3 regions of the Sporosarcina beigongshangi genome follow, and region 1 is predicted to be linked to each of the others. Evidence: a T-box and tRNA genes for the amino acid it is inferred to sense, from the RefSeq annotation. Region 1 holds a T-box; the other regions hold tRNA genes.
What was found. A T-box is a leader RNA that pairs with one kind of tRNA and senses whether it is charged. The one in region 1 lies ahead of argS (arginine--tRNA ligase), so its partner is inferred to be a tRNA-Arg.

Region 1 (10,877 bases):
CAGACGACGTTCGAGCCGCCGAGATTTTCTTTGTAAACGACTTCAATATCTGTTTTATGTTCAATTAATTGCCCCATAACATGGGACAAAATAATGCTTTCTGTATTGTTTCGAGAGCCTAGTGTTAGTGAATCTTTTTCGATGAAAATACAGCCTGACAGCATGCTGGCTACAAGTAGTGTCAGCATCAATACGATGAATTTATTTTTCATACTTACTTCAATCCTTCCGGCGTTGTCCATTTTTCAATTGCACCGAAGAGGGTTTCAAGTACAATCGCAAGAAGTGCAGCTGGAATTGCGCCAAGTAAAATCAAACCATCAATGCCACGTGTAATACCTAGGAAAATGAAATCTCCAAGTCCACCTGCGCCAATAAATGCTGCCAGTGTTGCTGTCCCGACGTTAATGACCGCGGCAGTTCGAATACCAGCCATAATGACAGGAAGGGCTAATGGCAGTTCCACTTTAAATAGAATTTGCATACTTGTCATGCCCATTCCTTTCGCCGCTTCAGTCGTCGCTTTGTCGACGTCTTTAATACCGGCGTACGTGTTGCGAATTATTGGCAACAAGGAGTACAGAAATAGTGCCGCGATTGCCGTTTTCACACCAATCCCAAAAATCGGGATCATGAAACCGAGCAAGGCAAGACTTGGAATCGTCTGCATGACACCAGCACCGCCAAGTACGACTGTTGTGAGTTTTGGAACACGAGTAATCAAAATACCGAGCGTAATCCCAAGAGCGATGGCAATGAGCATCGAGAAAAATACAAGTTGAATATGGACGGAAGTTGCTTCAAGCACTTCTTTCCATCTCATTTGTGATTGTTGAGCGAGTTGTTCCCAAATTGTTAAGTTATTCATTGGCTTTCCTCCGTTTCTGTCCACTGGCTGGACATAGCGGATAGCAGTGAACCTCGTGTCACGACACCTAATATTTTTTGATGTTTATCAACGATTGGAATAATACCTAAAGGTGCGTTATCCATCATAATAATAGCGTCTTTAGCGGTAGCTTCCTCGTGTAAGAACGGCTCCCGTGACCCCATAATTTCATCAATCGCTTGAATAGTATCTAGTTTTTTAATCAAATCATACGCGGAAACAATTCCGAGTAATTTATTGTCATCATCGACCACAATAAGGCTTGTAATTTTGCGCTGCCGGATAAGAGAAAGTGCTTTTTCCGGAGAGCGTTGAGGAAGAGAGGTAACGACCGATTCCGACATAATTTCGGTAACTGGCATGAGTTCAGGATTTTGGGTAATTCGATGTTTCCCAATGAACTCCTCTACAAAGCCGTGGGCTGGTTCATGTAGTAATTTCTCTGGAGTGTCCAACTGTAGAAGCTTACCGTCTTTCATAATAGCAATACGATCGCCCATTTTTAACGCTTCGTCCATATCATGTGTCACGAAAACAAATGTCTTATTCAACTTTTTGTGCAATGCACTTACTTCTGCTTGCAGTTGATCGCGTGTTAGTGGATCTAATGCGCTGAATGGTTCGTCCATTAAGATGATGTCGGGATTGCCTGCAAGAGCTCTTGCGATGCCAACACGTTGCTGTTGACCACCTGAAAGCTCCTTTGGGTAGCGTGTGGCAAATATGTCTGGATCAAGACCGACTAAATCGAGAAGCTCGTTGACACGGGCTTTGACTTCCTTAGGATTCCAGCCTTTTAGTTGGGGAACAATCGCGATGTTTTTTTCGATGGTATAGTGGGGGAAAAGACCAATTTGTTGAATGACATAGCCTATGTTTCTACGTAATTCTGACGGATTATAGGAATTGATATCTTTGCCGTTGATAGAAATCGTTCCACTTGTATGTGGTTCCATCTTGTTAATCATTTTCATCGTTGTCGATTTACCCGAACCACTTGGTCCAATCAACACGAGAAATTCACCTTGCTGAATATCAAAGCTGACAGATTTTACAGCTTGGAATCCATCACCATACACTTTGCTTACGTTTTCAAATTTTAGCATACGTACCTCCTGTAGTTTTTAAAAGAAGAAAAATATTTTTAAAAGTAGATGAAAAAATAATTTCTACTCAATAAAAAAGAAGCTCTATTTAGCTCCAATACTTGCTGGAACAATGCCTCGTATATACAGTATATCATAAATCGTTAAATTTTGCACTATTTACACTTGTTTCTATTATACGCTCTATTTATTGCTCGGTCGCAACAATTTCAATTAGAATGGACGAAGGGAAGGAAGTGTATCGTAAATGGATATGACGATTTTCATTGTTGAGGATGATGTCGCGATTTTTAATTCATTGAAAGAACGGCTTGGACAATGGTCACTTCATGTAACAGGACCAGATGATTTTCATGATGTTATGGGGGCTTTTGTTCAAGAGAAGCCGCATTTGGTGATGATGGATATTCAGTTGCCTGCCTACGATGGTTTTCATTGGTGCCGTGAAATTCGTGCAGTGTCGAAAGTGCCCATCATTTTTTTATCATCCCGTGATCATCCAATGGATATGGTCATGGCGATGAATATGGGAGCGGATGATTATATTCAGAAGCCGTTTCATACAGATGTGTTGCTGGCGAAAGTTCAAGCGATTTTACGACGTACCTATGCCTATGGGGAAGAGACGTCAGATGTACTGGAATGGAATGGTGCAATCATTGATATGAAGCGTGGTATTATTCGAAAAGATGGGACGGAAGTGGAATTGACGAAAAACGAGTTTTTTATCTTGGCAGTACTCGTCCAATCGACGGATGAGATTGTATCGCGTGACGATTTGATTCGCAAACTGTGGGATGATGAACGGTTCGTCAATGACAATACGCTGACTGTCAACGTGACTCGATTGCGTCAAAAGCTTACAGAGCTTGAGCTTGGCGAAGCAATCGTTACGAAAAAAGGGCTCGGCTATATGGCGGTCACAGTTTAGAAAGGGGCAACTATCCACATGTTCAGAAGTTATTTAAAAGATATGGCTAGCTGGATTAGTTTTTTCTTGTTGTCACTTGGCTTTGCAGATATGATAATTTGGCTTGATCAGGGAATCGACACGAAATTTTCGTCTGTGTTGTATGTGAATATTTTACTGATTATAGCCCTTATTCTATTTGTTTATTGGCGGTATAGAAAAGAAATGACGTTTACAAAAGAGTTAGTCACGTTCACAGGTGGTTCTACGATTGATTGGCATGAAGCATTGCCAGAAAGCCCTTTTAAGCGTGATGAAATAACGAAGGAAGTGTTGCAAGTAGCGGCGTTATCCTTTTCAGAGAAATTGGCTACTATTAAACAGGCAAATGTTATTGAAAGTGATTATACCGCTGCCTGGATACATGAAGTGAAAGCGCCGCTTACCGCGATGAAACTACTAATTGACGCTCATCGAACAGATCCGGCTATTCGCAAACTGGAAGCGGAATGGCTACGCGTCTATCTGTTGATTGATCAACAATTGTATATATCTCGCCTGCCGACCCTCGAATCGGATTATCTTGTAGAAGCTACTGCTATTCAACGATTGGCCGCTGCGGAAGTACGGGAATTGGCTACATGGTGTATGGAGAAAAATATTGCTGTTGAATTTGAAGGGGAAGACGCGAGGGTAGTAACCGATGTTAAATGGAGTCGATTCATTATCCGTCAAATCTTGACGAATGCAGTAAAATATAGCAGTGCGGGCAGTACGATTTGCATCTTAACTAGTATCAAGTCAAATGGTAACGTTGCACTGACCATAAAAGATGAAGGTCCAGGCATAAAATCGCACGATCTTCCCCGCATTTTCGATAAGGGATTTACTGGGGGGGCGGGACGACTTCAAAATGCCGCAACAGGACTCGGACTTTATCTAGCAAAAACAGTGGCGGATAAGCTTGGCATCACTTTGGCTGCAGAGTCAATTGTGAATCAGGGTACGACGATAACGATGATATTTCCGACTGAAAATGAATTTGATAGTATACAAACGCCGAGTAAGAATGGCTAAAAAATCCGTAAAAGTGATAGCTGCTTTTACGTTTTTTTTGCGTGAAAAGCCGAACATGACAACAATGTCACATTACCTCACAAGTTTGTCATGCAAATCGCACGACTGTAGTTTCAAACCGAGGTACGATAAGGACATGAAAAATAGGGAGGCATACAGGATGGACCAACATAAAACCGTTTTACATGCACAAAACGTGCGGAAATCATATGGTGCGCGAGGCAATGTTCAACAAGTATTAAAAGGAATCAATCTCCGTGTCGTTGAAGGAGAATTCGTCGGCATTATGGGATCATCTGGGGCAGGAAAGACAACATTACTCAATGTGCTTGCGACAATTGACCGTGCGACGGAAGGAGCAATCCTCATTGGGGGTTCTGATATTTCCAAGATGAAGGACGCAGAGCTATCCGCATTCCGGCGTGACAAGCTCGGATTCATATTCCAAGATTATAATTTACTCGATACATTGACAGTGAAGGAAAATATATTATTGCCCGTTTCACTAGGGAAAATGAAGAAAAGGGTGGCAGAGGCGGAGTTCAACAGTATTGCCGATATTCTGGGCATTAAGGATCTCGCCAACAAATACCCACATGAGATTTCAGGAGGGCAAAAGCAACGAACATCTGCGGCGCGTGCCCTTATTAATAAACCATCGATGGTATTTGCAGATGAGCCAACTGGAGCGCTAGATTCTAAATCGGCATCATCATTGCTCGGCACGATGGAGGATGTCAATAAGAAGCGTGGTGTCACAATTATGATGGTGACACATGATCCGGTGGCATCAAGCTATTGTAGTCGGGTTGTCTTTTTAAAGGACGGCAATATCTACTCGGAGCTGTATCGTGGCGATAAAACACGACAAGCTTTCTTCCAGGACATCTTGAACGTTCAAGGCGTTCTCGGGGGTGACAGCGTTGACACTATTTGACCTTGTAATTCGTAGTATGCGGAAAAATATTAAGCATTATTATTTGTACTTTTTCGCGCTTATTTTAAGTGTGGTGTTGTACTTTGTCTTTGCGACGCTACAATACGATGAGGCAGTTAGTGCTGGCTCAGGTGCCAAGATGGACACGGCATTTTTGGCAGCAGGTATACTTCTGTTATTCATCGCGGGTATTTTCGTTGTGTATGCAAATGCCATCTTTTTGAAAAGGCGAAGCCGGGAAATTGGTTTGTATCAATTGATTGGCTTGTCGAAAAGCAAGGTTTCCCGTCTGTTAATTACTGAAAACGTATTATTGAGTACAGGAGCGCTCATTATTGGAATTGGTGTAGGCCTGCTCGTGTCGCGCTTGTTTTTACTTTTACTAGTAAAACTTATAGGGTACAAGGAGTTCATTACAGTATCATTTTCATTCATGGCAGTTATTCAAACAATGGTCGTATTCGTGGCGATTATTGCGCTGACATCTATACAAATGCTGTTGACTGTTCATCGAAGCACGCTCCTCAGTTTATTCAATGCTGATAAAAAAGGAGAGCATCCGAAAAAGCCGAAAGCACTTATTTCGGCTGTACTAGCTCTGCTCGGGATAGGGCTTATTGTTTTCGGATATTGGTTGTCAGGCCGCATGTTGGTATCGGGGATTTCAATGCTATTGTTCAATATGTTAGCGGTGCTTGCATCAACCATTTTGGGAACATATCTTGTGTTCCGTGTCACAATTAGTTGGTTGTTTTATCAAATTCGAGTGCGTAAGCAAGGACATCTAGGACTGAGTAACAGTTTGTCGATTGCGCCGCTCATGCATCGTATGAAAGGCAATGCTAACTCGTTGACAATTATTTCGGTGTTGTCTGCGATGACGCTTGCTATGTTGGCAGGCTCGTATTCACTCTATTACTCTACAGAGAAAGAAGCGCGTTATATAATGCCATTCGATTTCATGTTTGAGGATGAAACATCCAAATGGTTTTCAGCTGATGATTTATCGGTCGAGGATTTCGAAGCAGGTTTACAAGAAAGTGGGATTGAGTATACAACTGAAACAATTGAATTACTTGGAGTGGAAGGGACTTATGAAAAAGATGTTTTTCCTGCATTTCTTGACAGAAGTGAAGCAATTTATAATACCTATATTGTAAATGCTGAGCAATTACAACAAGCGGGCCTTCAAGTCGAAACACCACAAGATGGATCCGTCATTTTTCATAGTGCATCCATGGGGGCTCTGGCAAAAGATATAAAGATGCCATTCGAGATGTATATTACTAGTGGTGAAAAAGGAAAAGTACTTACCGCTGTGAAATATGGCGAAGGAGATGTTATGAACGCAAGTTGGGGACCTCAACTAGTAGTGAGTAATGCTGACTTTGAACAGTATAAAAAAACGATGGTTCCAGAAAGTATAAAAGAGATGGATCCAAGCAATATTGTGAAAAATGTTCGGGTGTTCAATATCACTGACAAAGATCAACTCGCTATTGCCTCAGATATCCGCAACCAAAATAGGGAGGATGGTACTTGGGCGTATGGTGTAGATTATTACACGATGTATGAAAGGTCAATACAGGGCAATGGCTTGCTCATCTTCATCGCAGGCTTCCTTGGACTTGTCTTCCTAATCTCGACAGGTAGCATTCTGTATTTCAAGCAAATGACAGAAGCAGAGCAGGAGAAACAAGGCTATGCAACTTTGCGTCAGCTAGGTTTCACAGTGCAGGACATTATGCGCGGCATTATCCGTAAGCAAGTATTTGTCTTTGGCGTGCCGTTGCTCATAGGTTTGCTACATTCGATATTTGCCATTAAAGCCGCGTCATTTATGTTTATGTCTGATATCACTGTGCCGGCTTCGATTGCGATGGGCTTGTACGGATTGATTTATTTAGTGTTTGCTTTCTTGACGGTCGGCTACTATAGGAAGACTGTAAAAGCTGCCCTTTAGGAGGGGAAATTGCCCATGGCGGTGATAAAGTGTCTTAAGACGGTGATAAACCTCTCGATGGCGGTGATAAAGTGTCGCGAGGCGGTGATAAATACATCCGTGCCGGCAATAAGCTCGTTAGCAATAATAAAACACCGGAGTCCAATGTGGATTCCGGTGTTTTCGATTACATTTCCTCAGGTGCTTGCATGCCTAAAAGCTTCAGTGCTTCTTTCAAAACAATTGCCACACTTGAGACAAGCGAAATTCGATACGATCTGTGCGCCTCATCCGACAGTACGTGTACATTCCCATAAAATGAGTTGAAAGCTTGTGCAAGGTCAATCGCATATTTCGCGATGATAGAAGGGTTCAATTCATTTGCGGCACGTTGGACACTATACGGGAACTGTTCAAGCACTTTGATGATTTCCCATTCGAAATCATTTACTTCATCGACTGTAAACAAAGTTGCTTCTCCAGCTTTCTTTAACATAGCACTGGCACGCGCATATGCATATTGGATGTAAGGACCCGTTTCGCCTTCTGTTTGCAGCATGCTTGCTAGGTTGAATTCGATGTCGTGTTTTCTGTGCTGCTTCAAGTCGCTAAAAATAATTGCGCCGACGCCAACCGCTTTGGCAACTTCCGCTTTATGTAACACATTTGGATTTTTCGCTTCGATCGTGGACTGGGCAAGTGCAATCGCATCATTCAAAACCTCTTCTAGCAAAACAATTTTTCCTTTACGAGTCGACATCTTTGTGCCGTCCTTCAAAATGAGTCCAAAAGGTATGTGCTCGATTGTATCAGCCCAGTCGTAGCCCAGTTTGCTAAGCACCTGCTTCACTTGTGCGAAGTGCAGACTTTGTTCATTGCCAACGACATAAAGTGATTTCACAAAATTATACGTTATTTTTCTATCAATAGCGGCGCTTAAATCGCGAGTCGCATACAATGTTGCTCCGTCTGATTTTTTTATCAAACAAGGTGGCATGCCTTCCTCTAGCTCTACGACTAATGCACCGTCCGATTCTATTAACAATTTCTTGGCATTCAACTCGTCGACAATTGGCTCCATCTTATCGTTGTAATAGGCTTCGCCGTTATACGAATCGAATGTAACCCCAAGCAAATCATAAATGCGTTGAAATTCCTTCAATGATTCTGATTTGAACCAATCCCATAGTGCAAGCGCCTCCGCATCCCCGTCTTCTAGGGCTTTGAAAGCAGCTCTGCCTTCAACATTCAGCGAATTATCTAGCTCGGCTTCTTCATGGAAACGAATATATAATTTCAATAATGTTTCGATGGGGGCATTTTGAACTTCTTGTTCGCTGCCCCATTTACGATATGCTGTTAGCAACTTGCCGAACTGTGTTCCCCAATCGCCAATGTAATTAATCTTGACAGTTTTGAAACCATTCTTTTCGAGCAATAAAGCAATCGAGTTCCCAATGACGGTGGAGCGGAGATGCCCCATGGAGAACGGTTTGGCAATATTAGGGGAAGACAGATCAATCGTGACTACTCCGCCATTGCCATCATTATTCGAACCGTAGGCCGTTGATTGAGTGTGGATTGTTTTTAGTAATGAGTCCGTAATGACAGAACGATTAACAAAAATATTCACATATCCACCAGCAGCTTGTGCTTTTGAAATGAGTGGATGATGAATTGCCTTTGCTAGTTCCTCGGCGATGGCCACGGGTGGTTTTCTAAGCTCCTTGGCAAGCGAAAAACAAGGTAAAGCTAAATCACCTAAATTGGTATGGATAGGTCGTTCAAGCATACTTTCGTTTAATAGAATCGGACTAAATTTTTGTAGCACTTGCAAAATATCTTTTTTCATCGCCAACACTCCTCGCATATTTATTTCAATAAAAAAAGCCCCCGTCTCAAATTTAATGAGACGAAAGCTGTGCTTCCGCGGTACCACTCAGATTGCCCGTATAAGGCCGCTTCTTCATAACGGCGAGACACCGGCTTTCCCTACTACATTCAGAAAAGCATCTTCGAAGTGCGTTTCACAAGTATTCTTTACCAGGCTTCCACCGACCCCGATTCGCTGAAAAAGAAATAATTGCTACTCTCTTCGTCAATGATATTGTATGTGAATATAGCAAAACGACGTGTAAGTGTCAATGAGTTACCTAAAGTGATTATGCGTGAATGATAAACACATGACAACAATCGGTAATAATCTTTTTTATTCACGATGAAGCGGTGGTGGAATAATCCATCCTTTTTCTTTATTTAATCGCAACAGCTTTAGGCCGAACAGTGCTCGTTCAACATGATATTTTCCGAACATCGTTGCAATATCCTCTCTGAGGCATTGAGCCATTACTTGGCTGCAGGATACAAGCCCTTGCCCGACATTTATGGACACAGCGGCACTAATTTCAGGATCTGAAAACCTCGCACCAGCGGGAATTTCTTCAGCGTTCGCCTTGGGACGTCCGGGTAAAGAAGGGGGTGGAGCGATGCCATTATCTTTTAAAACCTGTTCGATTTCCTTACATTCGGCTTTCATCATTTTGATGGATCCTTCAAGGAGCTTGATTAGTTCTTCATCACCTGCGTGATTAACAAACGCCTCATACCCACTGATTAATCCATTGTTTGCCCCAATAAATGCCCATATGCCTATTATTTCTCCGTAATGCATCGGTTCATCTTGAGGATTACCATTCATAATGCCCAATAAAAACACTCCTCTTACTGATATTTTTTGGTTCTAACGTGTACGATGTGTAACTTTTAGTTATCTATACGGTAACTATGTGAAAAGATACAAATTCAATTGTATGAGTTATTGTTTTTGTGATATAAAATTGCGCCACTTTGGATTAAGAAGTAAATAAGCTATTGACCTCATTTTTTTCGTGGTAATTCAATCTTTAGCAAGTGGTATAAAAAGTAGGTCTCGTAATAAGCTAATGAGGATCTAGGTCATGAAGGAGGAAGAATTTTGGATAACAATTTATCTTACGGAGAGGATTATAAATTCATCCCTGCAACATCAGTAGAAAGTGGAAACGGGACGGAGGTTCTTCCGGATTTATACAGCTATACCGTACAAATCGTGAACATTGTATTAGTCGGGCATCCAGGTGAAAGGGAATTTGTTTTAATTGATACGGGTATGCCTTATTCAGCTGATAAAATCATCTCTATTACTGAAAAACGTTTTGGCGCTAATAGTCGTCCAGCTGCCATTATTTTAACTCATGGGCATTTTGATCATGTAGGTTCAATTATTGAATTAGTGAAACACTGGGACGTACCCGTATATGCCCATGAACTAGAACTTCCTTTTCTGACTGGCGAGAAGAGTTATCCCAAACCCGATTCCAGCGTGGAAGGGGGGATGATTTCCAAAATGTCGCCCATTTTTCCGATTGAGGCGATTCAACTAGGAAATCATGTACATCCTCTTTCTAAAGATGGAACTGTCCCCTATCTACCAGAATTTCGATGGATTCATACACCCGGACATTCTCCCGGACATGTCTCACTGTTCAGGGAAAAGGATAAGGCCCTTATTGTGGGTGACGCTTTTGTAACGGTTAAGCAAGAATACCTTTATAAGGTATTAACTCAAGAACAGGAAATTAGTGGACCTCCGCGTTATTTAACGACCGATTGGGAAGCTTCTCGGGAATCCGTGGAGAAATTAGAAGCATTGAAACCTGCTGTTGCAATAACGGGGCATGGGTTACCGATGGCTGGTGACCTGTTAAGAGACAGTTTGCAAAGGCTTGTGCAAGAGTTTGACCGCATCGCTGTCCCTGATTACGGAAAATACGTTGATAAAAGTGCTGAATGACTGGCTGGATCGTGACGTTCCCTTAGGCATTCAATGATGGTGTAAGTTGGTAATGAAGAAATGAGGATATATTTCTAGGTGTAGGAAATCCTATTGCTTGTAGGTGGATTGATAAGATTCGCTTAACTATGAAAAGGGAGTGCTTTTACATGAGGGAAGACAGAAATCCGGACCGACAAAATCG
Region 2 (10,877 bases), on a different contig from region 1:
AAAGAACATTGGAAGCTCTTCAACGCTAAAAACAGGAAATTTCCTTGCGACTTCTTTTCCTGCCCAATAAAGAATATCACCTTGGTGAGTACCTAAAATACTAGGTAAGACATGGTCGCGTAAAAGGTCATAGCCGAAATGAGTCGGCGAAAGATTTGTATTATTTTCCAATCGTCTATGCAATCCTTTCGGATGAAAATAAGTGAAATACTTTTAATATAGAAGTAATATGTTCGTAACAAAAAACCACATCATCTTGACCTCTTTAAAACAGAGGAGTACAATGGACATGTTCTAATATTGTACCACGAAGAGGGGAACCGTCAATGATTGCTTCGTGTCTAAACGATGACAACACTGATTTGGTAACCTCAGTAATAAGGGAGGGTAAAAGACTTGTCGAGAGAATCAGATTTTTACTTGCGCCGTCTTCATTCATTGCTCGGAATTATTCCGGTTGGACTTTTTGTTGCCCAACACTTGGTCATTAACCACTTTGCAACACGCGGCGAGGAAGCATTCAACACTGCATCTAACTTCATGGGGAGCTTACCATTCGTTCTATTTTTAGAATGGTTCATCATCTACATCCCACTTATGTTCCATGCGTTTTACGGCCTGTACATAGCTTTCACAGCAAAAAATAACGTACAACGCTACGGGACTTTCCGTAACTGGATGTTCATGCTACAACGCGTTACGGGTGTATTCCTTGTAATCTTTATCGCATGGCACGTCTATGAAACAAGAATTCAGAAAGCATTGGGTGCTGAGGTAGACTTCAATATGATGGCTAACATCTTAGACAACCCATTCATGTTGGCATTCTACATCGCGGGTGTTATCGCGGCGACGTTCCACTTGGCGAACGGTCTTTGGTCATTCCTAGTGACTTGGGGGCTGGCACAATCACCACGTTCACAAACAATCGTCACATACGTTACAATCGTAGTATTCCTAGTGTTGGCTACAATTGGCGTTCAAGCACTACTTGCATTTGTTTAACTTGAATTAGCAGAAGTTCTTGCTAATTCAAGTTAAGCCTCCGGCGGATGTCACAAATTTTGAAGGGAGTTAATTGCGCAAGCGCAATTCAATATTTGGACGCAATTACGCCGAGGCGTAATTGATTTGAAATATGATTGATTGAAAATGAGATCACTGATAATTTGAGGAGTGAAACAATAATGGCAAAAAGCAGATTGATTGTCGTTGGCGGCGGTCTTGCAGGCCTAATGGCAGTCATTAAAGCAGCGGAGGAAGGCACACCGGTTGACCTGTTTTCACTTGTCCCGGTTAAACGTTCCCACTCTGTATGTGCACAAGGCGGCATTAACGGTGCAGTAAACACGAAAGGGGAAGGTGACTCTCCTGATATCCATCTAGATGATACTGTCTATGGCGGTGACTTCCTCGCGAACCAACCACCTGTTAAGGCGATGACGGACGCGGCACCAGGAATCATTCATTTATTAGACCGGATGGGCGTTATGTTCAACCGTACACCTGAAGGATTATTGGACTTCAGACGTTTCGGGGGTACACTTCACCACCGTACTGCATTCGCGGGTGCAACAACAGGACAACAGCTGTTGTACGCACTAGATGAGCAAGTGCGTAGCCATGAAGTGGCTGGTCTTGTAACGAAATATGAACACTGGGAATTCCTTGGTGTTGTTCTAGATGAAGACGGCGTTTGTCGTGGTATTAAAGCGCAAAACCTTAAAACGATGGAAATTAAAGCGTTTAAAGGCGATGCGGTTATTATGGCAACAGGTGGACCTGGAATTATTTTCGGGAAAACAACAAACTCTGTTATCAATACAGGCTCTGCGGCTTCTATCGTTTATCAACAAGGAGCTTACTACTCAAACGGTGAGTTCATCCAAATTCACCCAACAGCAATCCCAGGGGACGATAAACTGCGTCTTATGAGTGAATCTGCACGCGGTGAGGGTGGACGTGTTTGGACATATAAAGATGGTAAGCCTTGGTACTTCCTAGAGGAAAAATATCCAGCTTACGGAAACCTCGTACCACGTGACGTTGCGACACGTGAAATTTTTGACGTCTGTGTCAATCAAAAACTAGGTATCAATGGTGAAAACATGGTGTACTTGGACCTTTCACACAAGGATCCAAAAGAGCTTGATATTAAGCTTGGTGGAATCATCGAAATCTATGAGAAATTCACAGGTGATGACCCGCGTAAACTACCGATGAAAATCTTCCCGGCTGTTCACTATTCAATGGGCGGATTATGGGTTGACTATGATCAAATGACAAACATTCCAGGTCTGTTTGCGGCTGGAGAATGTGATTATTCACAGCACGGTGCAAACCGTCTTGGTGCGAACTCGCTTCTTTCGGCAATTTACGGCGGAATGGTTGCAGGACCAAACGCAGTTCATTACATGAAAGGCTTGAAGCGTACTGCTGAAGAACTTCCATCGACTATTTTCGATGCAGCAGTTGCAGAAGAGCAACAGAAGTGGGATGACACGCTTAAAATGAATGGTACAGAGAACGCTTATGTCCTTCACAAAGAGCTTGGCGAATGGATGACAGATAACGTAACAGTCGTTCGTTATAACGACAAACTGCAACAGACGGACGATAAAATCGTAGAACTTCTTGAGCGCTATGAAAACATCAACATGACAGATACGCAACAATGGTCTAACCAGGGTGCGACATTTACGCGTCAGTTGAAAAACATGTTGTACTTAGCACGTGTTATTACACTAGGGGCACTGAACCGTGATGAGAGCCGTGGCGCTCACTACAAACCAGATTTCCCGAACCGTGATGACGAGAAATACATGAAAACAACGATGGCGAAATTCGACGGACAATCTGCTCCAATCTTCCACTATGAAGAGATTGATGTGTCCCTAGTAGCGCCACGTAAACGCGACTACTCCGCGACGAAAGGAGAATGACGTAAATGAGCGAGCAACTAACTGCGACGAAAACAGTAGTATTTAAAGTTCGTCGTCAGGATACAGCTGATTCTGCTGGATATTGGGAAGAGTTTGAGTTGGAATACAGACCGAATATGAACGTTATTTCTGCTTTAATGGAAATTCGTCGTAACCCGGTCAATAAAGAAGGTAAAGCAACGACTCCGATTAACTGGGACATGAACTGTCTGGAAGAGGTTTGTGGGGCTTGTTCAATGGTTATCAATGGCCGTCCACGTCAATCGTGTACAGCACTTGTTGACAAATTGACTCAGCCAATTACACTTGAACCGATGAAGACATTCCCAGTCGTTCGTGACTTGATTGTCGACAGAGAGTTTATGTTTGATTCTCTGAAGAAAATCAAGGCATGGGTTCCAATTGATGGGACGTATGATCTTGGAGAAGGTCCACGTATGCCTGAGCGTAAGCGCCAATGGGCATATGAACTTTCTAAATGTATGACTTGCGGTGTTTGTCTAGAGGCGTGTCCAAACGTCAACGACAACACGAATTTCATGGGTCCTGCATTGCTATCACAAGTTCGTTTGTTCAACACGCATCCAACAGGTGCTATGAATAAAGACGAGCGTCTAGCGGCATTGATGACAGATGGTGGAATTGGTGAATGTGGTAACTCACAAAACTGTGTAGTCGCTTGTCCAAAAGGCATTCCTTTGACTACATCCATCGCTGCTATGAACCGTGCGACAACTGTACAAATGTTTAAAAACTTCTTCGGAAGTGACCATATGGTAGACTGATTTTGGTCTTAACTCCGCTTTGGCATTACGCCTGGCGGGGTTTTTTTGTCATTTAAACGAAAAGCAAGCAGTTCTTTATTTGTATATAGATGTTTGGTAGAATAAAAGAATGAACATTCATTCATTTAACATATTATGCTGTAAGTGAAGCGGCGGACACAAATAGGCCGAGGCGTAATTGATGAGAAAAGGGGTTTTATTGATGAGAGCAACTTACATAACAGATGCAACAACATGGGCATCGGAATTTACATTTTCTGTACCGGTATCCGTGCGATTCTCGGAAACAGACATGTATGGACATTTGAATAACACGGTGGCGTTTGCTTATTTTGAGTATGCGCGAATTGAGTTCTTGAAGAAAGCAGGCTTGATGAATGATTGGTTGAATCCTGAGGGCGCTACGATACCAGTTGTGGCAGATTTACAATGTGATTATTTACAACAGGTCTTTTTCGATGAAGCACTAGCGATTTATGTTAAAGTAGCCTCGATTGGTAATAGCTCGATGGATATTCATTATATGGTGAAGAATGCCAAGGATGACATAGTCATCACTGGGCGAGGCTCGATTGTTCAAATTAGTAGGGAAACAGGGAGAGGTGTTCATTGGACTGATCAAGAGAAGTCGTTGTTCGTTAATTAAATGATCAAGTAGCCGGCACAGCCAACCTTGTCTTCACATATTTTAGAGTGAAAGTGGATAGGAGGGGCGCGTCTTGACAGAGGAATCAAAAAACCGTTCATTGCTAACGGCAAGGGAACGAGAAATCTTTCATCTGCTCGTTGACGATCATACGACAAAAGATATCGCGGGACGGCTCGGAATCAGCGAAAAGACTGTTCGGAACCATATTTCGAACACGATTCAAAAGCTAGGCGTTTCCGGCAGGGCACAAGCCATCGTCGAATTATTGCGACTAGGCGAGTTACAACTGTAATCCAATCTCACGTAGCAGCTGTGTGACCTGTCATTAACAGGCTTTTCGCAGCTGTTTTTTTTGTGGTTTCCTTTAAAATCCCTTAACATCGGCTGGGTGTTTTATCTTGAATTAGTGGGTCTTTGAACATCCACTGAATGAAATGTATAACAAATATCCATCTTAACACCTATAGAGATGGCAGTCTTCTGTAGCTGACGCTTCACTTTCAGTACAAACACATTTGCCGATTCAAGATAAAATGTATTGCCTTAAACGCGAAAAAGGGCGACAATAGACAAAGTAATCTTTTTCAAGGAGCTGGTTTAGTTGACGGAACAAAGCGATTTGCCTAAACACTATTCGAGTGAAGTGGCGAGTATGGAGAAGGATTTAAGATATATTGCAGCAATTATTAAGCAGCAGGGACGTAGAATTCTTAGTAACTATACAATTACGCCGCCCCAGTTCATTGCATTACAGTGGTTATTTGAGCACGGCGACATGACCATTGGTGATTTGTCGAACAAAATGTTTTTGGCATTTAGTACGACGACTGATTTAGTAGATCGAATGGAAAAAAATAATTTGGTGAAGCGAGTTCGTGATGAACAAGATCGCCGTGTAGTTCGGATTCACTTGTTAAGTGAAGGGGAGCGTGTCATTGAGGAAGTGATTGATAAGCGCCGCGTTTACTTAGACGAGGTATTGGCAGATTTTGAAGAGGGAGAAGTGAAGGGGTTTTCTAATCTACTTAGAAAATTACATCAAGAGATGAAAAAGGATTGAGGGATTTGAGTGGAAGCACCCATAGGTGTAATTGATTCGGGTGTCGGCGGATTAACCGTTGTCAAAGAAATGTTGAAACGACTACCGAATGAACCTATTGTCTACATAGGTGATGATGCGCGATGTCCATATGGACCGCGGTCAACGCAAGAGGTCCAAGAGTTTACAATGGAAATGGCTACTGCACTGTCTAAGATGGATATAAAAATGCTTATCATTGCGTGTAATACTGCAACGGCTGTAGCGCTAGATGAAGTTCGTGAGCATTTTCCGTTCCCAGTTATTGGCGTTATCGTACCAGGTGCCCGAGGTGCAGTAAAGGCGTCAAAAACGGGTAAAATTGCAGTACTTGGAACAGTAGGAACGATCAATAGTCATGCATACGATGATGCAATCCGTACATTGTTGCCAAATGCGACGATTCATCCGCTTGCGTGTCCTGACTTTGTTCCAATTGTTGAAAGTGGGCTGTATAAGTCAGAAAATGCGAGTGGCGTTGTGAAGAAAGGGCTTGTGGGGCTTGCGGGGAAGGATTTTGATGTGGCCATTCTAGGGTGTACGCATTATCCGCTCGTGCAGCACCATATTCAAGCGCATTTACCGAGCAAGGTTCAAATTATTTCATCGGCAGTGGAGACAGTGTTTGATGTTGAGCGTATTTTGTTGTCAAAAAATATCACGCGTGATGACAGTAGCAAAGTCGCTCCAATTTTTTATACGACTGGGCAGACGCAGCAGTTTTTGTCGATTGTTGAGGATTGGTTAGCGATTAAAAAGCCCGATGTTAGACATATTATGTTGTGAAACAGCTCGAAATGCCCGCTATCGGGTATTTCGAGTTTTTACGCATATGAAATAGGTTATGATAAGATGGATACGCAAAATGAATGGTGGAGGATTTTGATGACGAGACATGATGGGCGAGTGGCTGATATGAACAGGCCAGTACTAATTGAAACAAATTATTTAATGCATCCTGAGGGATCTGTGTTAATTTCAGTTGGAAATACAAAAGTAATTTGTACGGCGACGATAGAAGAGCGCGTTCCCCATTTTTTACGTGGGAGTGGTAAAGGTTGGGTGACGGCGGAATATTCCATGCTGCCACGTGCTACTGGACAGCGTACACAGCGTGAGTCTTCAAAAGGTAAGGTCGGTGGGCGTACGATGGAAATTCAACGTCTTATTGGGCGTGCACTACGTGCTGTGACTAATTTAGAGGCGCTTGGTGAACGGACGATTTGGATTGACTGTGATGTAATTCAAGCGGATGGAGGAACACGTACAGCGTCGATTACAGGTGCATTTGTAGCAATGACGATGGCAGTTGCGAAATTGCATGAAGTGAAAGGATTAGCTGTTTTCCCAATTGCTGATTTCTTAGCGGCAACGAGTGTCGGGAAGACGACGGAAGGCGAGCTAATACTCGACCTCGATTATGTCGAAGATTCATCGGCTGCCGTTGATATGAATGTTGTGATGACTGGTGCAGGTGCGTTTGTGGAGCTGCAAGGAACTGGTGAGGAGTCTACATTCACGCGTGATGAAATGAATGGGCTAGTGACGCTTGCTGAACAAGGGATACAGCAGTTGTTTACGGTGCAAACAGAAGCGCTTGGTGCGATTGCCGCGTTAATTGGGATAAAAGAGGTGGCTGAATGATGAAGGAAGTACTCATTGCAACGAATAATGCTGGGAAAGCAAAAGACTTTGAGGCACTGTTCGGACCATTTGGTGTACACGTATTAACGTTGAATGATTTGGATGAGGCAATTGACGTTGAAGAAACGGGTGTCACATTTGAAGAAAATGCGATTTTAAAAGCAGAAACGGTTGCTCGCTTGCTTGGCAAAGTCGTCATCGCAGATGATAGTGGACTTGAAATTGATGCACTGAATGGCGCTCCTGGCGTTTATTCTGCGCGTTATGCGGGTACGGAGAAGAGTGATGATGCCAATATCGATAAAGTGCTTAACGAGCTTGAGACGGTGCCTACAGACGGTCGTACAGCTCGATTCCGTTGCGTGCTTGCTGTTGCAGGTCCGGGTATTGAAACAGAGACGTTTTCAGGCAGTTGTGAAGGTTTGATTCATACGGAGCGAAAAGGAACGAATGGTTTTGGCTACGATCCAATCTTTTATGTTCCGCAGCAGGAGCGCATGATGGCTGAATTGTCGCCTGAAGAGAAGAGCTTGATTTCACATCGCGGGTCTGCGCTAGCGAAGTTGAAAGTGAAGCTACCGCAATTTATGGAGGGTAGGTGATCACGAATGAAACTAGTTGTCATGAGTGATTCGCACGGTGATAGGGAAACGGTGAAAGCCGTTTCTGCATTGCCTGCGGATGCTATTTTTCATTGTGGAGATAGTGAATTGTCATTTGACGATCCGGTCTTGCATAACATGTATAGAGTACGTGGTAACTGCGATCGCGATAGACAGTTTTCACCGTCCGTTTTAGTCGATGTACAGGGGAAAAAGATCTTAGCCGTTCACGGGCATGAGCATGATGTGAGGTCATCATTGATGGGGCTTTATTATAGTGCGAAAGAGCTTGGGGCTGATGTTGTGCTGTTTGGTCACTCGCATTTGTACGGCGCGGAGATGAAAGATGGGATTTTATTTTTAAATCCGGGAAGCACTGTTCAGCCACGCGGCGGTAAAAAAGCAACGTACGCCGTTGTAGAATGGGAAGAAACAGTGCGAGTATTATTTAAAAATATGCAGCATGAAACGGTTGATGAAAAAGAAATAAAAAATAGTTAAAAATAGCGTTGACTTTTGTTACAATAGAATTTATACTAAAGCTTGTCCTTAAGGATAGAAAGTCTTTAAGCGCATGTCTCAGTAGCTCAGCTGGATAGAGCAACGGCCTTCTAAGCCGTCGGTCGGGGGTTCGAATCCCTCCTGGGACGTACAGTAATAAAATAGGGTTCATTTGAAAAATACCTGAAACATTGTTAATTCGATGTTTCAGGTATTTTTGTTTTGTGGAGAAATTTAGTTAGCATTGGTTTGGTTTTGAAAAGTTATTACACAAATTTTACAGATGATTCATACCTTCATTTCCCTGGATGCAGGTGATTATTTGAAGTCGATTAAAGAAGTAACTTTCTACAAGACTCTACCTGTGTCAAATAGCTTTACTTTTAATCATTTTAAATACTGGGTATTGCAGTAATTCTGAGTACAATGAGAATCTGGAAACTTTTACTGAATGATGTTTTTAAGTCTGCGGATAAGGGAATGCAAACAAGGAGGGTGGTGATTTTAGTGAAGGGTCTTATCAAGTGGAATCTTTTGAAAATGCCTGTTGCATCAATCATTTGGTTGGTTACTGCGTGGGCAATGCTCTATGTATCATTCGATAAAGTATCATCCTACTATTACATTGGTTTTGGATTACTTTCAGTACTGTTTTTCATCGTTACTGATAGAACGGCATTTTTTTACTATGTTACGCTTACTCTAGTGACGGTATTCTATTTTCTTTTTCTTGCATTTAAAGATGGATGGGGTCCTTTTGAACAGGCTATTGGTATCGGCTTGCACTTTGCATTTTTATTACATCTCTTTGCACTATATAGTCTGTCTAAGTATGTTTACCAGTTTAGGAGTGAAAATCAAATACTAAAGACTCGAATTCTTCAACTAGAAGAATATATTTTACGTGAAGGGATATTAACCAAACGAGAATTTGAAAAACAAACGACATTCATCCTATCAACAATGGCAAGGAGGGAAGAAACAGGTTTTTATATACGCATCGATTTTTCGCAAATGAACAGGACTGTTCGCAAGCGTCTACTTCTTACTTTGGCTGATATATTATATTCCGTCTTGCGTAAAAACTTCGACTTGGTTGGGCAGTATGATGATAAAACACTTGTTGTGTTACTGCAAAATACAGACGAGCATGGGTATGAAATAGCTAAGGGACGCTTATTGAAAATAGTGTATGACCAGTTGGAGGAAGGGGTCATCGAAAAAGTTAAGTGGTCGATATATAAGATTGATGGCCAAAAGCGGTTGGACGAACTGGAGGTGTTAGAATGAACAAGAGGGTGTTCATTTTGATTACGGCCTTTATTTTATTCATTGCAGCTCTTATTGGTGCATCTATTTTTAATGTGAAGATGCTATTATATTTCACGACTGCATTGTTTATGACCCTGTTGTCCTATTATTCTATCTTGACACTAGCAGGAATCTACAATCGTTTGAAAACGAAGATAACTCCAGTGTTGGATTTTTACCCAGGCGTCGATATATTAATACCCGCACATAATGAAGGAATCGTGATTAAAAACACTATCGAAGCGATGATAGCTTTAGAATATCCCGGTGAACTGCAAATATACGTACTAAATGACAATTCCTCCGATGATACAGGGGAAATTGTTGGTGCTTTCGCAGAAGTGTTCCGTAATGTCCACCACATAAAGGTGCCGGCAGGAGATCCCCGAGGTAAGTCGAGGGTACTTAATTATGGGTTAAGTATTTCAAAAAACAAATATTACTGCGTTTACGATGCAGATAATCAACCTGACCCACAGGCGCTTATAAAACTTGTCGCAATCAGTGAAACAAACCCGAAAGCAGCAGGGGCTGTCGGATATGTCCGCACATTCAATGAATCCGCAACCTGGTTGACTCGGATGATTTCAATTGAATTTCAAGTATTTCAATTGCTTATGCAATCAGGCAGGTGGCAACTGTTTAAAACAGGGTCACTGACTGGAACCAATATGTTAGTGAAGCGTTCTGTTATTGAGGAACTGGGGGGATATGATCCGTACGCCATTGCTGAGGATGCGGAATTGACTTTACGGATTACACAAAAAGGATATTATTTACCAATCGTCCCTAATTCAGTCACATGGGAACAAGAGCCAGAGACATTATCGGTCTATTTGAAACAAAGGACAAGATGGTTACAGGGGAATTTATACATTGTGGAGAAAACGTTGACGGAACCGGATTATTTCAAAGGGAAGCTACTTGTACATTCAATACACCAGTTGCTTGTCTACGTCGTATTTTGGCTTTTCTTGATTATTTCTTATGTATGGTTCGCTCTCGGAATCTTTGATTTTTTTCATATTGAGCACACATATCCGCTTTTGTTCATCTGGTATCTAGCTTATGTTGTCTACACAGCGCAACTGTTCTCTGCTCAAGCGGTACAAAAGACCTTCTCGCCAATCAACATTTTTGTCAGCGTCATTATGTACTTCACGTATGCACAATTATTCACCTATTTATTCGTGCGCAGTTTCGTCCTTTACATCAAAGCCAAGAAAAAACGTCAAATGATTGGATGGGATAAAACAACGAGATTCAAAGTGAAATGAGGAGACAGGCTGAATTTGAGTATCCATGAATCACTCTTCAGCAATTATCTTCAAAACAAACGAATTCTTCATTCTGCATATGTAAGCC
Region 3 (10,877 bases), on a different contig from region 1:
AGTATCCACCGTTTCAATCGCTTTAATCGTCGGCTCTAGCATTCCACTATGCCCGACCATATCTGGGTTGGCAAAGTTCAAGAGTATCGCGTCATAACGATCAGCCTCAATGCCTTCAATCAGTGCGTCTGTTACTTCAAAGGCACTCATTTCCGGCTTTAGATCGTAAGTAGCTACTTTCGGTGAAGCAATTAAAATCCGTTCTTCACCCGCAAACTTTTCTTCCCTACCGCCACTCATAAAGAAAGTGACATGTGGGTATTTCTCAGTTTCTGCAATACGCAATTGTGTTAATCCATTATGGGCAATCACTTCACCGAGCGTGTTTTCTAAGTTTTGACTGCTAAAAACGACTTCCGCAGCAACTTCGTCACTATAATGTGTGAACGTGACAAACTTCAAATCCGAGAACTTGTTGCCACCTGTATCAAAACCATCAAATGTAGCATCTGTAAACGTACGTGATAGCTGAATGGCTCTGTCAGGACGGAAGTTAAAGAATACGACCGCATCCCCATCCTCGACTGTTGCAACAGGTTTACCTAGCTCTTCGATAACGAATGGTACGACGAATTCATCATGGATACCACGCTCATACGATGCGAGTATTCCCGCAGTTGGCGTTGCAGCTGTTAGGGCTGTGCCATCAACGATTGCATGATAGGCTTTTTCCACACGTTCCCAGCGCTTATCCCGATCCATCGCATAATAACGCCCTGAAATGCTGGCAAACTTCCCAACACCAAGTTCCTTCATCGTTACTTCTGTCTTTTCGATATAATCAAGTGCTGTTTGTGGACCTACATCGCGTCCGTCCAGAAATGCATGAACGAACACTTTGTCAATGCCATTCAACTTTGCAAGACGTAACAGCGCAAACAAATGCTCATAATGGCTATGTACGCCACCGTCAGATAGCAATCCCATGAGATGAAGTGCCGTACCGCGTTGCTTGGCATGGGCAATCGCACCTAAAAGTGCTTCTTTATCAAAGAAATCTGCTTCTCTAATGGATTTGTTAATACGTGTCAAACTTTGGTAGACAATACGACCAGCTCCAATATTGAGATGCCCTACTTCCGAGTTCCCCATTTGGCCTTCCGGAAGTCCTACCGCCTCTCCGCTAGCTGTTAACGTAGTATGCGGAAAGTTATTCCATAGGTGATCGTAATTTGGCTTTTTCGACAGCGCAACTGCATTACCTAGTTGTTCATCGCGTAGCCCAAATCCATCTAAAATAATTAGTGCGACCGGACTTTTACTCATGTGCTCCAGCCTCAACCAATTTCAAGAATGATGCTGGTTCAAGGCTTGCGCCACCAACAAGTGCACCGTCAATATGCTCCATTGACAGAAGTTCTTCAATATTATCTGGCTTTACGCTACCACCGTACTGAATGCGGATGCTTACTGCCACTGTTTCACTGTATAGTTCGCTAACTGTTGCACGGATTGCGCCACATACTTCATTGGCATCTTGTGCAGTTGCTGTTTTACCTGTACCTATTGCCCAGATTGGCTCATATGCGATAACCGCTTTTTCCGCTTGTGCCGCACTGATGCCTTCAAATGCTTTCTTCACTTGGGCAGCAACTAGCTCAACTGTTTGGCCTGCTTCGCGCTCTTCAAGCGTTTCACCTACACAAACAAGTGGTGTCAGGTTGTATTCGAATGCCGCATGGACCTTGCGATTGACGGACTCGTCTGTTTCGTTGAAATATTGACGACGCTCAGAGTGACCTAGAACGACGTAGCCAACATCAATGCCAACTAACATCGCCGGGCTCACTTCACCCGTAAATGCGCCTTCTTTTACATCGTGCATCGTTTGTGCACCAATACCTAAAGCTGAGCCTTTTGTTAGCTGTGCCAACTCTGAAAGGTATAAAGATGGCGGACAAATAACGGCTTCTACGTTATCTGAAACCGGAATTTTACCCTTTACTTCCTCAACAAAGCTTTTCGCTTCTTCAACAGATTTGTACATCTTCCAGTTACCCGCAATTATTCGTTTACGCATATCGATTCCCCCTACTCAGTTATCGTTTAGTGCAGAAACACCTGGCAAGTCTTTGCCCTCCATAAATTCAAGAGAAGCGCCTCCACCAGTCGAAATGTGATCCATTTTATCAGCAACGCCAAACTTTTCAACAGCTGCTGCTGAGTCGCCGCCGCCAATGACTGTATAGCCGGACGTTACTGCCATTGCTTGTGCAACGCGCTTCGTGCCACCTGCAAATGGCTCTAACTCAAATACACCCATTGGGCCATTCCAAATGATCAATTTCGATTCTTCTATTACTTTTGCATACAATTCAGCTGTTTCAGTCCCAATATCGAGACCTTCCCAATCTGCAGGAATCGCATCATTTTTCACGACTTTCGTATTGGCATCTTTCGAAAAATCGTCTGCAATCGTCACATCTATCGGCAGATATAGCTTAACGCCGTTATCTTTTGCCTTTTGAATAAATGATTTTGCTAAGTCAATTTTATCTTCTTCAAGCAAAGACTTACCAATTTCATAGCCTTGCGCTTTCAAAAATGTGTAAGCCAAGCCGCCGCCAATAATCAAGTTGTCCACTTTGTCGAGCAAATGATTGATGACACCGATTTTGTCTTTCACTTTTGCTCCACCAATAATCGCTGTAAATGGACGCTCTGGCGTAGACAATGCTTTGCCAAGCACATCTAATTCTTTTTCAATTAACAAGCCTGATACTGCCGGAATATAGTCCGCGATACCCGCAGTGGATGCATGTGCACGGTGTGCAGCACCAAATGCGTCGTTAACAAATACATCTGCAAGGTCTGCAAAGTTTTTCGCAAGGTCAGCATCATTCTTTTCTTCCCCAGCATGGAATCGAACATTTTCAAGAAGGACAATATCGCCATTTTTCATAGAAGCGATTGCTTGTTCAACTTCTTGTCCAATAGACGTATCTAATTTAAGAACTGGTTTACCAATTAGCTCGGCTAGTTTTTCGCCGGCTACAGTCAGGCGCATTTCTTCGTTCACTTCGCCGTTTGGACGACCCAGGTGACTGGCAAGAATAACTTTTGCTCCTTGTTCTACCATGTATTCAATTGTTGGGATTGCTGCACGGATTCGTGTAACATCCGTTACTTGTCCATTTTCCATCGGCACATTAAAATCTACGCGGCAAAATACGCGTTGTCCTTCAAGCTGTAAGTCTTTCATCGTCTTTTTCGACTTCATGAAACATGCCTCCTTCAAAAGTATTGTTCTCAAAAAAAGGAGGAACGGGGTAATCCCCCGCTCCTCTTACCCAACTTTATTATAAGCGGTATCTATTTTATTGGCTATAATTATCAGCGAAAGTGCCCGCTGATAATTATAGGCCTTTGCTGTGCATATAAAGCGCTAGGTCGATACAACGAGCAGAATAACCTGATTCGTTGTCATACCAAGAAATAACTTTTACCATGTTATCCGCAAGAACCATTGTTGACAAGCCATCGATTGTTGAAGATGCTGTGTTGCCGTTATAGTCTCTTGAAACAAGTGGTAATTCATTGTAAACAAGAACGCCAGCTAGTTCGTTTTCAGATGCTTCTTTAAGAGTAGCATTTACCTCTTCTACTGTTACGTCTTGTTTAAGATCAGCAACAAAGTCAACTAGTGAAACGTTTGGTGTTGGTACACGTACTGCCATACCATCCAATTTACCTGCCAATGCTGGAATAACTTTTGTTACTGCAGATGCAGCACCAGTAGTTGTTGGAATCATGTTTTCAGCAGCTGCACGTGCACGACGGTAGTCGCTGTGTGGCAAGTCTAGGATTTTTTGGTCATTTGTATAAGAGTGAACAGTTGTCATCATACCGCGCTCGATACCAAACTTATCGTTCAATACTTTTACAATTGGTGCAAGACAGTTTGTCGTACATGATGCATTCGATACGATTGTATCATTTGCAGCATCGTATGTTTCATGGTTAACACCCATAACAAGCATTGGAATATCGCCTTTTGCCGGAGCTGACAAGATAACACGTTTCGCGCCCGCTTCAATGTGCTTGTTAAGTCCTTCGCGGTCTGTGAATACGCCTGTTGAATCGATAACAACATCTATGCCAAGCTCTCCCCATGGTAGATCTGCAGGGTTTCTTTCAGCGTATACTTTAATATTTTTACCGTTCACAACTAGGCTATTGCCTTCAGCACTGATTTCTGCATCGTTAACACCGTGTACAGAGTCATATTTCAGAAGGTGTGCAAGCATTGCTGCATCCGTTAAATCGTTGATTGCAACGATTTCGATTTCCTCTTGTTGCAAAGCCTCGCGGAATACTTTACGCCCAATACGTCCAAATCCGTTAATTGCAAGTTTCATAGCCATAATAAATTACCTCCGAGTAGTTTTTTATATTTTTTAAAACATTTATCCACTTTTACCTATTCCCTAAAAATTAAAGCCTTAATCCTAAAAAATTATTTATTGATGAGCAGTTTCAGCATTTCATTTGCCGCACCTTCATCTGTAACTAAAATCGTTTGTTTCGGTGCGCTTGCCATATAAGCCAAAATGGCTTCTGCTTTGCTACCTCCACCAGCCACCGAAATGATAAGTGGAACTCGCTCTAAATGGCTCGTCTGAATACCAACTGTACGAAGTCGATGAACGACATTACCATCTTTGTCGAAATAATAACCAAATGCTTCACCAATAGCTCCATTTTTTTGAAGCAATTGCTGTTCCTCGTCTGGCGAATTACGCAAGACAGCCATCGTTTGAGCATCTCCGATTCCATGAAGAACACAATCCGCAGTTTCATAAAGGGCAAGCATCTTCACAACAAACGGCTCATTGCGAAATGCTTTTTGCGCTTCTTCACTTAACGACTCTGGGTAATAAAACGTACTATACGTTCCCCCACACGCTTCAGCGAAGGAAGCTGCGATTACATTTGCCTGTAAGCCGATATCGTCTCCGACACCGCCTCGCGCGGCGATAAAAAACTGATCCGTTGTGTCACTAAATTTTTCGATATGCGAGGGAATCGCTGCAATTGTACTCCCACCAGTAACGGCTACAATTTTGCCTTCTCCAATTTTGGAGCTGAATTGTTTCGCCGCCTCCATGCCTAACAAACTTTTTGCAGTAGAGTCACTGTCCATATCACAATTACCAGAAACAACCTTGACAGAGCGAATGCCTAAAAACTCCGTTAGCTTTTTAGCAAGCGATGCGCGACCCGACCAGTCTTCCATAACAGACTCAAGCGTTTGTAACACTGTGTTACCTTCAACTGTAATCGAGGCACCTTCTTTTGCCACATGAATAAGATTCTGAGCCCGTAGAATATCCATCATCGTTCGTGTTTCTCGTTCTGAAAGACCAGCAATCTGACCAAGTGGACGCCTTCCGATTGGACCCGACATTTTGATGAACTTCAATATTCGGTATCTTTGCTGCATAAGCTCCATCATTTCAGGTACGAGTTGCCTTTGCGCTTCCATCATAGTGTTCAATTGTTCCTCCTTTCAGTCACAAGGACATATGTCGTCCCATAGAACTGAAAAATGTCCCACGTAGAACAAAAAAATATTTACAACCTAATTGTATACTATCTTCTGTCACTAATCAACAATAACGTTTTGTTTTCAAAATCAATTACGCCCGGAGGCTTTCTCTGAATTCGGCGGGCATTTGGGCATCCCCTAAATAGGGGAACAAAACCGCATTCATTCCGCCACCTACAAAGGTAGTTTCTTTCTGCTGAATTCAAAATAAACCAACGACGTCTATATAACCAATTGCACCATACAATAATACTGAGTCGTCTTTCTCAATAACTGGAATCATTAGCATATATTTTTCATGACTCACATCGTCCATTTCAATATTAATTTCGTCCCACGTAAGTGGAAAATCCTCCTGCGCTAGTTTCATCATTGCTTTTGCTTCCTCACAAAGATGGCAGTTTGGTTTTGTGTAAAATGTGACATGCATTGGAAACACCTCTAGAAATTTAATATACTTTTAGTATAGATGAAGAATGTGTGGTGTGCACAAGATACTGCTTCATATAAAGTGAACTTAGTGATTCCATTGAAGTCGCTGCGGTGCTAGGTAGCGATGGTTAAGTTTTGAAATTAAAAAAGCCGACCCATAAGCAGATCGGCTTCATTATAATTATTTTACTTCCTTCATATCACTGCGTGCGATAATATGGTCAATTAAACCGTATTCCTTTGCACGTTCTGCAGTCATAAAGTTATCGCGATCAGTATCTTTTGCAAGTACTTCAATCGACTGTCCTGTACGCTCTGCAAGAATGCCATTTAGTTTTTCACGTAGGAAAAGAATACGCTTTGCAGCAATTTCGATTTCTGTCGCTTGACCTTGTGCGCCGCCAAGTGGTTGGTGAATCATCACTTCTGCATTTGGAAGGGCATAGCGTTTCCCTTTCGTACCCGCTGCAAGAAGGAATGCCCCCATTGAAGCTGCCATACCGATACAAATTGTTTGAACATCCGGCTTGATGAACTGCATTGTATCATAAATTGCCATACCAGCTGTGATACTTCCACCTGGGCTATTAATGTAAATTGAAATATCCTTTTCTGGATCTTCAGCTTCAAGGAAAAGAAGCTGCGCAACGATAGAATTTGAAACGTTGTCGTCAATTCCACTACCAAGCATAATAATTCTGTCTTTCAATAGGCGGGAATAAATATCATAAGCCCGCTCCCCACGACTCGTCTGTTCAATTACTGTAGGTATTAGATTCATTCCATTTCCTCCTTCAAGGTGGATAGTGTTTTCAGTCTGTTGAAACATAGATGTGCTTCAACTGTAATTTTATCATACATAGTATGGTCAACGAAGGTCAAATATAACGCTTCTAAAATAACTATTGCATTCGGCTGACTGCATTAGTATAATGGAATTTGTCTGCTACAAGGCAGTTTATGCATATTGAGTCCTCGTGGTGCAATGGATAGCACGCAAGCCTCCGAAGCTTGAAATGTGGGTTCGACTCCCGCCGAGGGCATTCTCACCCGTCATTGTGTACGTACGCAATGACGGGTATTTTATTGTTTACAAAAGTATTATTCATTTGTAGCTGGGAGTGAATAAGTTAGATTTCCGTCTTTGTTGGACACTTTGCCGAAATGGTTGCACACTCTTTCACTTTCGTTGGACACTCCCCCCAATTGGTTGCACACTTCGACGATTTCGTTGCACACTCCACCCTTTGTTGCACACTTTGACGAAATGGTTGCACATTTGCTCACTTTGGTTGCACACTCCGCCCTTTGTTGGACACTTTGACAAAATGGTTGTACACTCTCCCACTTTGGTTGGACACTCCACCCAATTGGTTGCATACTTCGACGATTTCGTTGCACATTTGCTCACCTTGGTTGCACACTTTGACTAAATGGATGCACAGTTGCTCACTTTGGTTGCACACTCCTTCAAATGGCTGCACTTCCCAAAATAAAAAACCGTCTCCAACTATCGTATGACGATAAGAAAACGGCTGGGATGGTTATTTATTTTTCATTTTCAACAAGGACCGAAAGTGTACTTAGTGCCTGTTCCTCGTCAATGCCTTCAGCAATGAGTGTGACAGATGTGCCGCGCGCGATTGCGAGGCTCATAATCCCCATAATACTTTTCGCATTAACTTGACGATTCTCTTTCCTCAAAAATACATCCGCTGTAAAACGGTTTGCCTCCTGGACAAAAAGTGCTGCTTGCCTTGCTTGTAATCCTGATTTCAACTTTACTTCCACTGTTTGTTCTGCCATGTATTCCCCAACTCCTATCTATTTGTCAGCTTCCAATGCCCCCGTTACGGAGATTTTCTGCAATTTCCTCTATTTTTCTTAAACGATGGTTCACGCCTGACTTACTTACCGCCCCGCCTGAAACCAATTCGCCAAGTTCTTTTAATGTAATATCCTGATTGTCCACACGTAGTCTCGCGATTTCTTGTAATCTATCTGGCAATTGCCCTAATCCTATTGTGCTCTCGATAAATTTTATGTTTTCAACCTGGCGCTGGGCAGCCCCAATTGTTTTATTCAAATTTGCGGTTTCACAGTTCACAAGCCTGTTTACGCTGTTGCGCATATCACGGATAATCCGTACATCCTCGAATTTCATCAACGAGACATGCGCGCCGACGATGCTTAGAAAGTCCGATATTTTCTCTGCTTCCTTCAAATAGGCAATATAACCTTTTTTGCGCTCAATCGTTTTACCGTTGAGCTGATATTTATTCATCAATTCTACGAGCGCTTCGCTATGTTCCTTGTAAATCGAAAAGATTTCAAGATGATAAGAGGATGTCTCGGGATTATTCACCGAACCACCCGCAAGAAAAGCACCTCTTAAATAAGCACGCTGACAGCATTTCTTTTTTACGATTTCGGGTGATATTTCATTTTTAAATTGAAATGTTCCCGTTAAAATGAGTAGATCTTCCAGAAGCGGCTTAGCACCATCCCGTATTCTACAAATATATACGTTGTTTTTTTTCAAACGCATTTTTTTCCGAACAAGTAATTCTACTTTATAGGGATACAAGCGTTTTAAATTTGAATACAAACGCCTTGCAATCGCAGCATTTTCAGTTTGCACATCTAGGCTTAGTTGTTTATTTGAAAAGGACAGTGCGCCATTCATTCTAATGAAAGCCGCAACCTCCGCCTTTATACAACAATCATCTGCCTCAATCTGCGTCATTTCTTTCTTTGTCTCTGAAGCAAAAGACATGATTTTTCAAGTCCCCTTTCCCGGCGACGATCACGTCTAATCCGTTTTTATAGCACTATCTATATAATCCATGAGCAAATTTGCAACTTTTTCAGAATCATGCATCACATTTTTGCCATTCACCAATGCCATATTTTTCACAATGACATCAGGGACAAGTCGTTGAATGTTCTCCAAATCATTAATAACAGACCACGGTGGCTCCGTTTGCTCCTTCTTGCCTAACAGCGCTGCAATATCGGCACCATTCAATAATACCGCATCGAGGAATGCTTCACCTGCGTGATCATATAATGCCTGGACATGCTCTGATGCCGTATAACGATACGTTTCTCCTGCTTGTGTTGTTAAATTACCAATATATATTTTTTTTGCCTTACATGCTAGAACAGCCTCACGAATCGCTGGAACGAGTATTGTCGGTAAAATGCTTGTGTACAAACTACCTGGACCAAAAACAAGTAAGTCCGCTCCCATAATTGTATCGACCGTTTCGGGAAGTGGCTCAGCTTCTTGGGGTGACATATACACTTTGCGGATTTTCCGACCATATACCGGAATTTTAGACTCTCCTGTTACAATTGTGCCATCTTCCAATTCAGCATGCAATGTAATCCGTTGATTGGCAGCCGGTAACACTTTTCCTTTAATATTCAGCACGCGACTCATTTGCTCGATAGCACGTGCGAAATCACCTGTAATATCCGTCATCGCAGCAAGCATTAAATTACCTAGTGAATGCCCTTTCAAATCCTCCGAAGACGAAAAACGGTATTGAAACATCCTTTCAATAAGGGGTTCAACATCTGAAAGCGCTGCCATGACCTGACGGATATCACCCGGTGGGGGAATATCATATTCGTCAAGAAGTCTACCCGAGCTTCCTCCATCATCCGCTACAGACACAACTGCCGTCAAGTCAATATGATGACTTTTTAAACCGCGCAATAACGTAGACAATCCGGTTCCGCCACCGAAGGCAACTACTTTTTTCAATTTACCGGATCGAGACATGATGTCATTCCTTTCTCTTTTCAATATCTCGATGCGTTATGAGCGTCCGGTATTCATCCTTAAATCTCGCTCCGAAAAATTCGGCTAGCGTGACTGAGCGATGCTGCCCTCCCGTACAACCGAATGCGACGACAACTTGTGATTTGCCTTCATTTTTATACTGCGGAATTAAAAACTTAAACAAATCGGATAACTTTTCAATGAGGATTTGTGTATCGCTCCACTTCAGCACATAGTCGTACACATCCTTATCAAGTCCCGTCTGCACCTTTAACTCCTGAATATAAAAAGGATTCGGTAGAAAGCGTATATCGAACACGACGTCAGCATCTATCGGCATACCATGCTTAAAGCCGAATGAAATGAAGTTTACAGTAAAGCCAGCGCCTTCTTTTGTAGAAAATTCGGCCATAATTTTTTCGCGCAATGCCCTTGGCTTCAAGCCCGACGTTTGATAAATAGAGCGAGCCCTACCTTTCAATTCTGTTAGCAAAAGGCGTTCTTTGCGAATTCCCTCTAGTGGTAATCCCCCCTCCGCTAAAGGATGCGAGCGTCTCGTTTCTTTATAGCGCCGAACGAGCGTCTCATCATCTGCATCGAGGAATAAAATACGAGAAGACACACCTTCCATCCGAAGCAAATCATCGAGCGCACCAATGAGCGAATCGAAAAGGTCCCCGCCCCGCGTATCCATAACGGCCGCGATGCGTCTCATACGATTTTCCGACTTCATCATAAGGTCAAGGAACATGACTAATAATTCAGGAGGCAAATTATCTATACAATAAAACCCAAGATCTTCAAAGCTTTGCATCGCTACTGTCTTACCTGCACCTGACATGCCTGTAATAATGACAATTTCCACATCGCTATTTGGTGTTTCTATTTCCGTCATAGTCCATCACCTTCCTTTGATCGCTGAATTTCTTCCTTCAACAATTTAAAGTCTTCCGTGTAAAAAAAAGTACCATACTGGATGCCCTTTTGCGTGACGGCAAACAATAAATTTGTTCGATCTCCTTCTGCCATTGGAAGGGTTTGTAAGCTTTCAACAGGATGCCATTCAAGCACCCCTTCTGTTGTCGTTTCAAATGGAATTCCAATTAG

Region 2: it encodes a tRNA-Arg, which carries the amino acid that the T-box ahead of argS (arginine--tRNA ligase) is inferred to sense. The anticodon was not compared.
Region 3: it encodes a tRNA-Arg, which carries the amino acid that the T-box ahead of argS (arginine--tRNA ligase) is inferred to sense. The anticodon was not compared.

What each region holds. Positions count from the first base shown of each region.
Region 1 is NZ_JAWLIR010000006.1:187,900-198,776, forward strand. Features, by position in the region: gene R2B77_RS05380 (glycine betaine ABC transporter substrate-binding protein) at 1-242, opposite strand, end outside; gene R2B77_RS05385 (ABC transporter permease) at 215-868, opposite strand; gene R2B77_RS05390 (betaine/proline/choline family ABC transporter ATP-binding protein) at 865-1,995, opposite strand; gene R2B77_RS05395 (response regulator transcription factor) at 2,243-2,926, shown strand; gene R2B77_RS05400 (sensor histidine kinase) at 2,945-3,982, shown strand; gene R2B77_RS05405 (ABC transporter ATP-binding protein) at 4,143-4,919, shown strand; gene R2B77_RS05410 (FtsX-like permease family protein) at 4,906-6,882, shown strand; gene argS (arginine--tRNA ligase) at 7,049-8,713, opposite strand; T-box leader at 8,767-8,972, opposite strand; gene R2B77_RS05420 (DUF3231 family protein) at 9,071-9,568, opposite strand; gene R2B77_RS05425 (MBL fold metallo-hydrolase) at 9,836-10,693, shown strand; gene R2B77_RS05430 (hypothetical protein) at 10,843-10,877, shown strand, end outside.
Region 2 is NZ_JAWLIR010000002.1:215,260-226,136, reverse strand. Features, by position in the region: gene R2B77_RS01655 (YslB family protein) at 1-171, opposite strand, end outside; gene R2B77_RS01650 (succinate dehydrogenase cytochrome b558 subunit) at 397-1,005, shown strand; gene sdhA (succinate dehydrogenase flavoprotein subunit) at 1,188-2,942, shown strand; gene sdhB (succinate dehydrogenase iron-sulfur subunit) at 2,948-3,727, shown strand; gene R2B77_RS01635 (acyl-CoA thioesterase) at 3,930-4,373, shown strand; gene R2B77_RS01630 (helix-turn-helix domain-containing protein) at 4,447-4,668, shown strand; gene R2B77_RS01625 (MarR family winged helix-turn-helix transcriptional regulator) at 5,029-5,436, shown strand; gene racE (glutamate racemase) at 5,446-6,240, shown strand; gene rph (ribonuclease PH) at 6,340-7,098, shown strand; gene R2B77_RS01610 (XTP/dITP diphosphatase) at 7,098-7,700, shown strand; gene R2B77_RS01605 (metallophosphoesterase) at 7,707-8,201, shown strand; tRNA gene R2B77_RS01600 (tRNA-Arg) at 8,277-8,350, shown strand; gene R2B77_RS01595 (hypothetical protein) at 8,700-9,491, shown strand; gene R2B77_RS01590 (glycosyltransferase family 2 protein) at 9,488-10,789, shown strand.
Region 3 is NZ_JAWLIR010000032.1:70,883-81,759, reverse strand. Features, by position in the region: gene gpmI (2,3-bisphosphoglycerate-independent phosphoglycerate mutase) at 1-1,266, opposite strand, end outside; gene tpiA (triose-phosphate isomerase) at 1,259-2,020, opposite strand; gene R2B77_RS14335 (phosphoglycerate kinase) at 2,036-3,220, opposite strand; gene gap (type I glyceraldehyde-3-phosphate dehydrogenase) at 3,357-4,364, opposite strand; gene R2B77_RS14325 (sugar-binding transcriptional regulator) at 4,457-5,488, opposite strand; gene R2B77_RS14320 (glutaredoxin family protein) at 5,751-5,978, opposite strand; gene clpP (ATP-dependent Clp endopeptidase proteolytic subunit ClpP) at 6,162-6,761, opposite strand; tRNA gene R2B77_RS14310 (tRNA-Arg) at 6,952-7,023, shown strand; gene R2B77_RS14305 (HPr family phosphocarrier protein) at 7,529-7,786, opposite strand; gene whiA (DNA-binding protein WhiA) at 7,812-8,756, opposite strand; gene R2B77_RS14295 (gluconeogenesis factor YvcK family protein) at 8,793-9,770, opposite strand; gene rapZ (RNase adapter RapZ) at 9,775-10,665, opposite strand; gene R2B77_RS14285 (NUDIX hydrolase) at 10,662-10,877, opposite strand, start outside.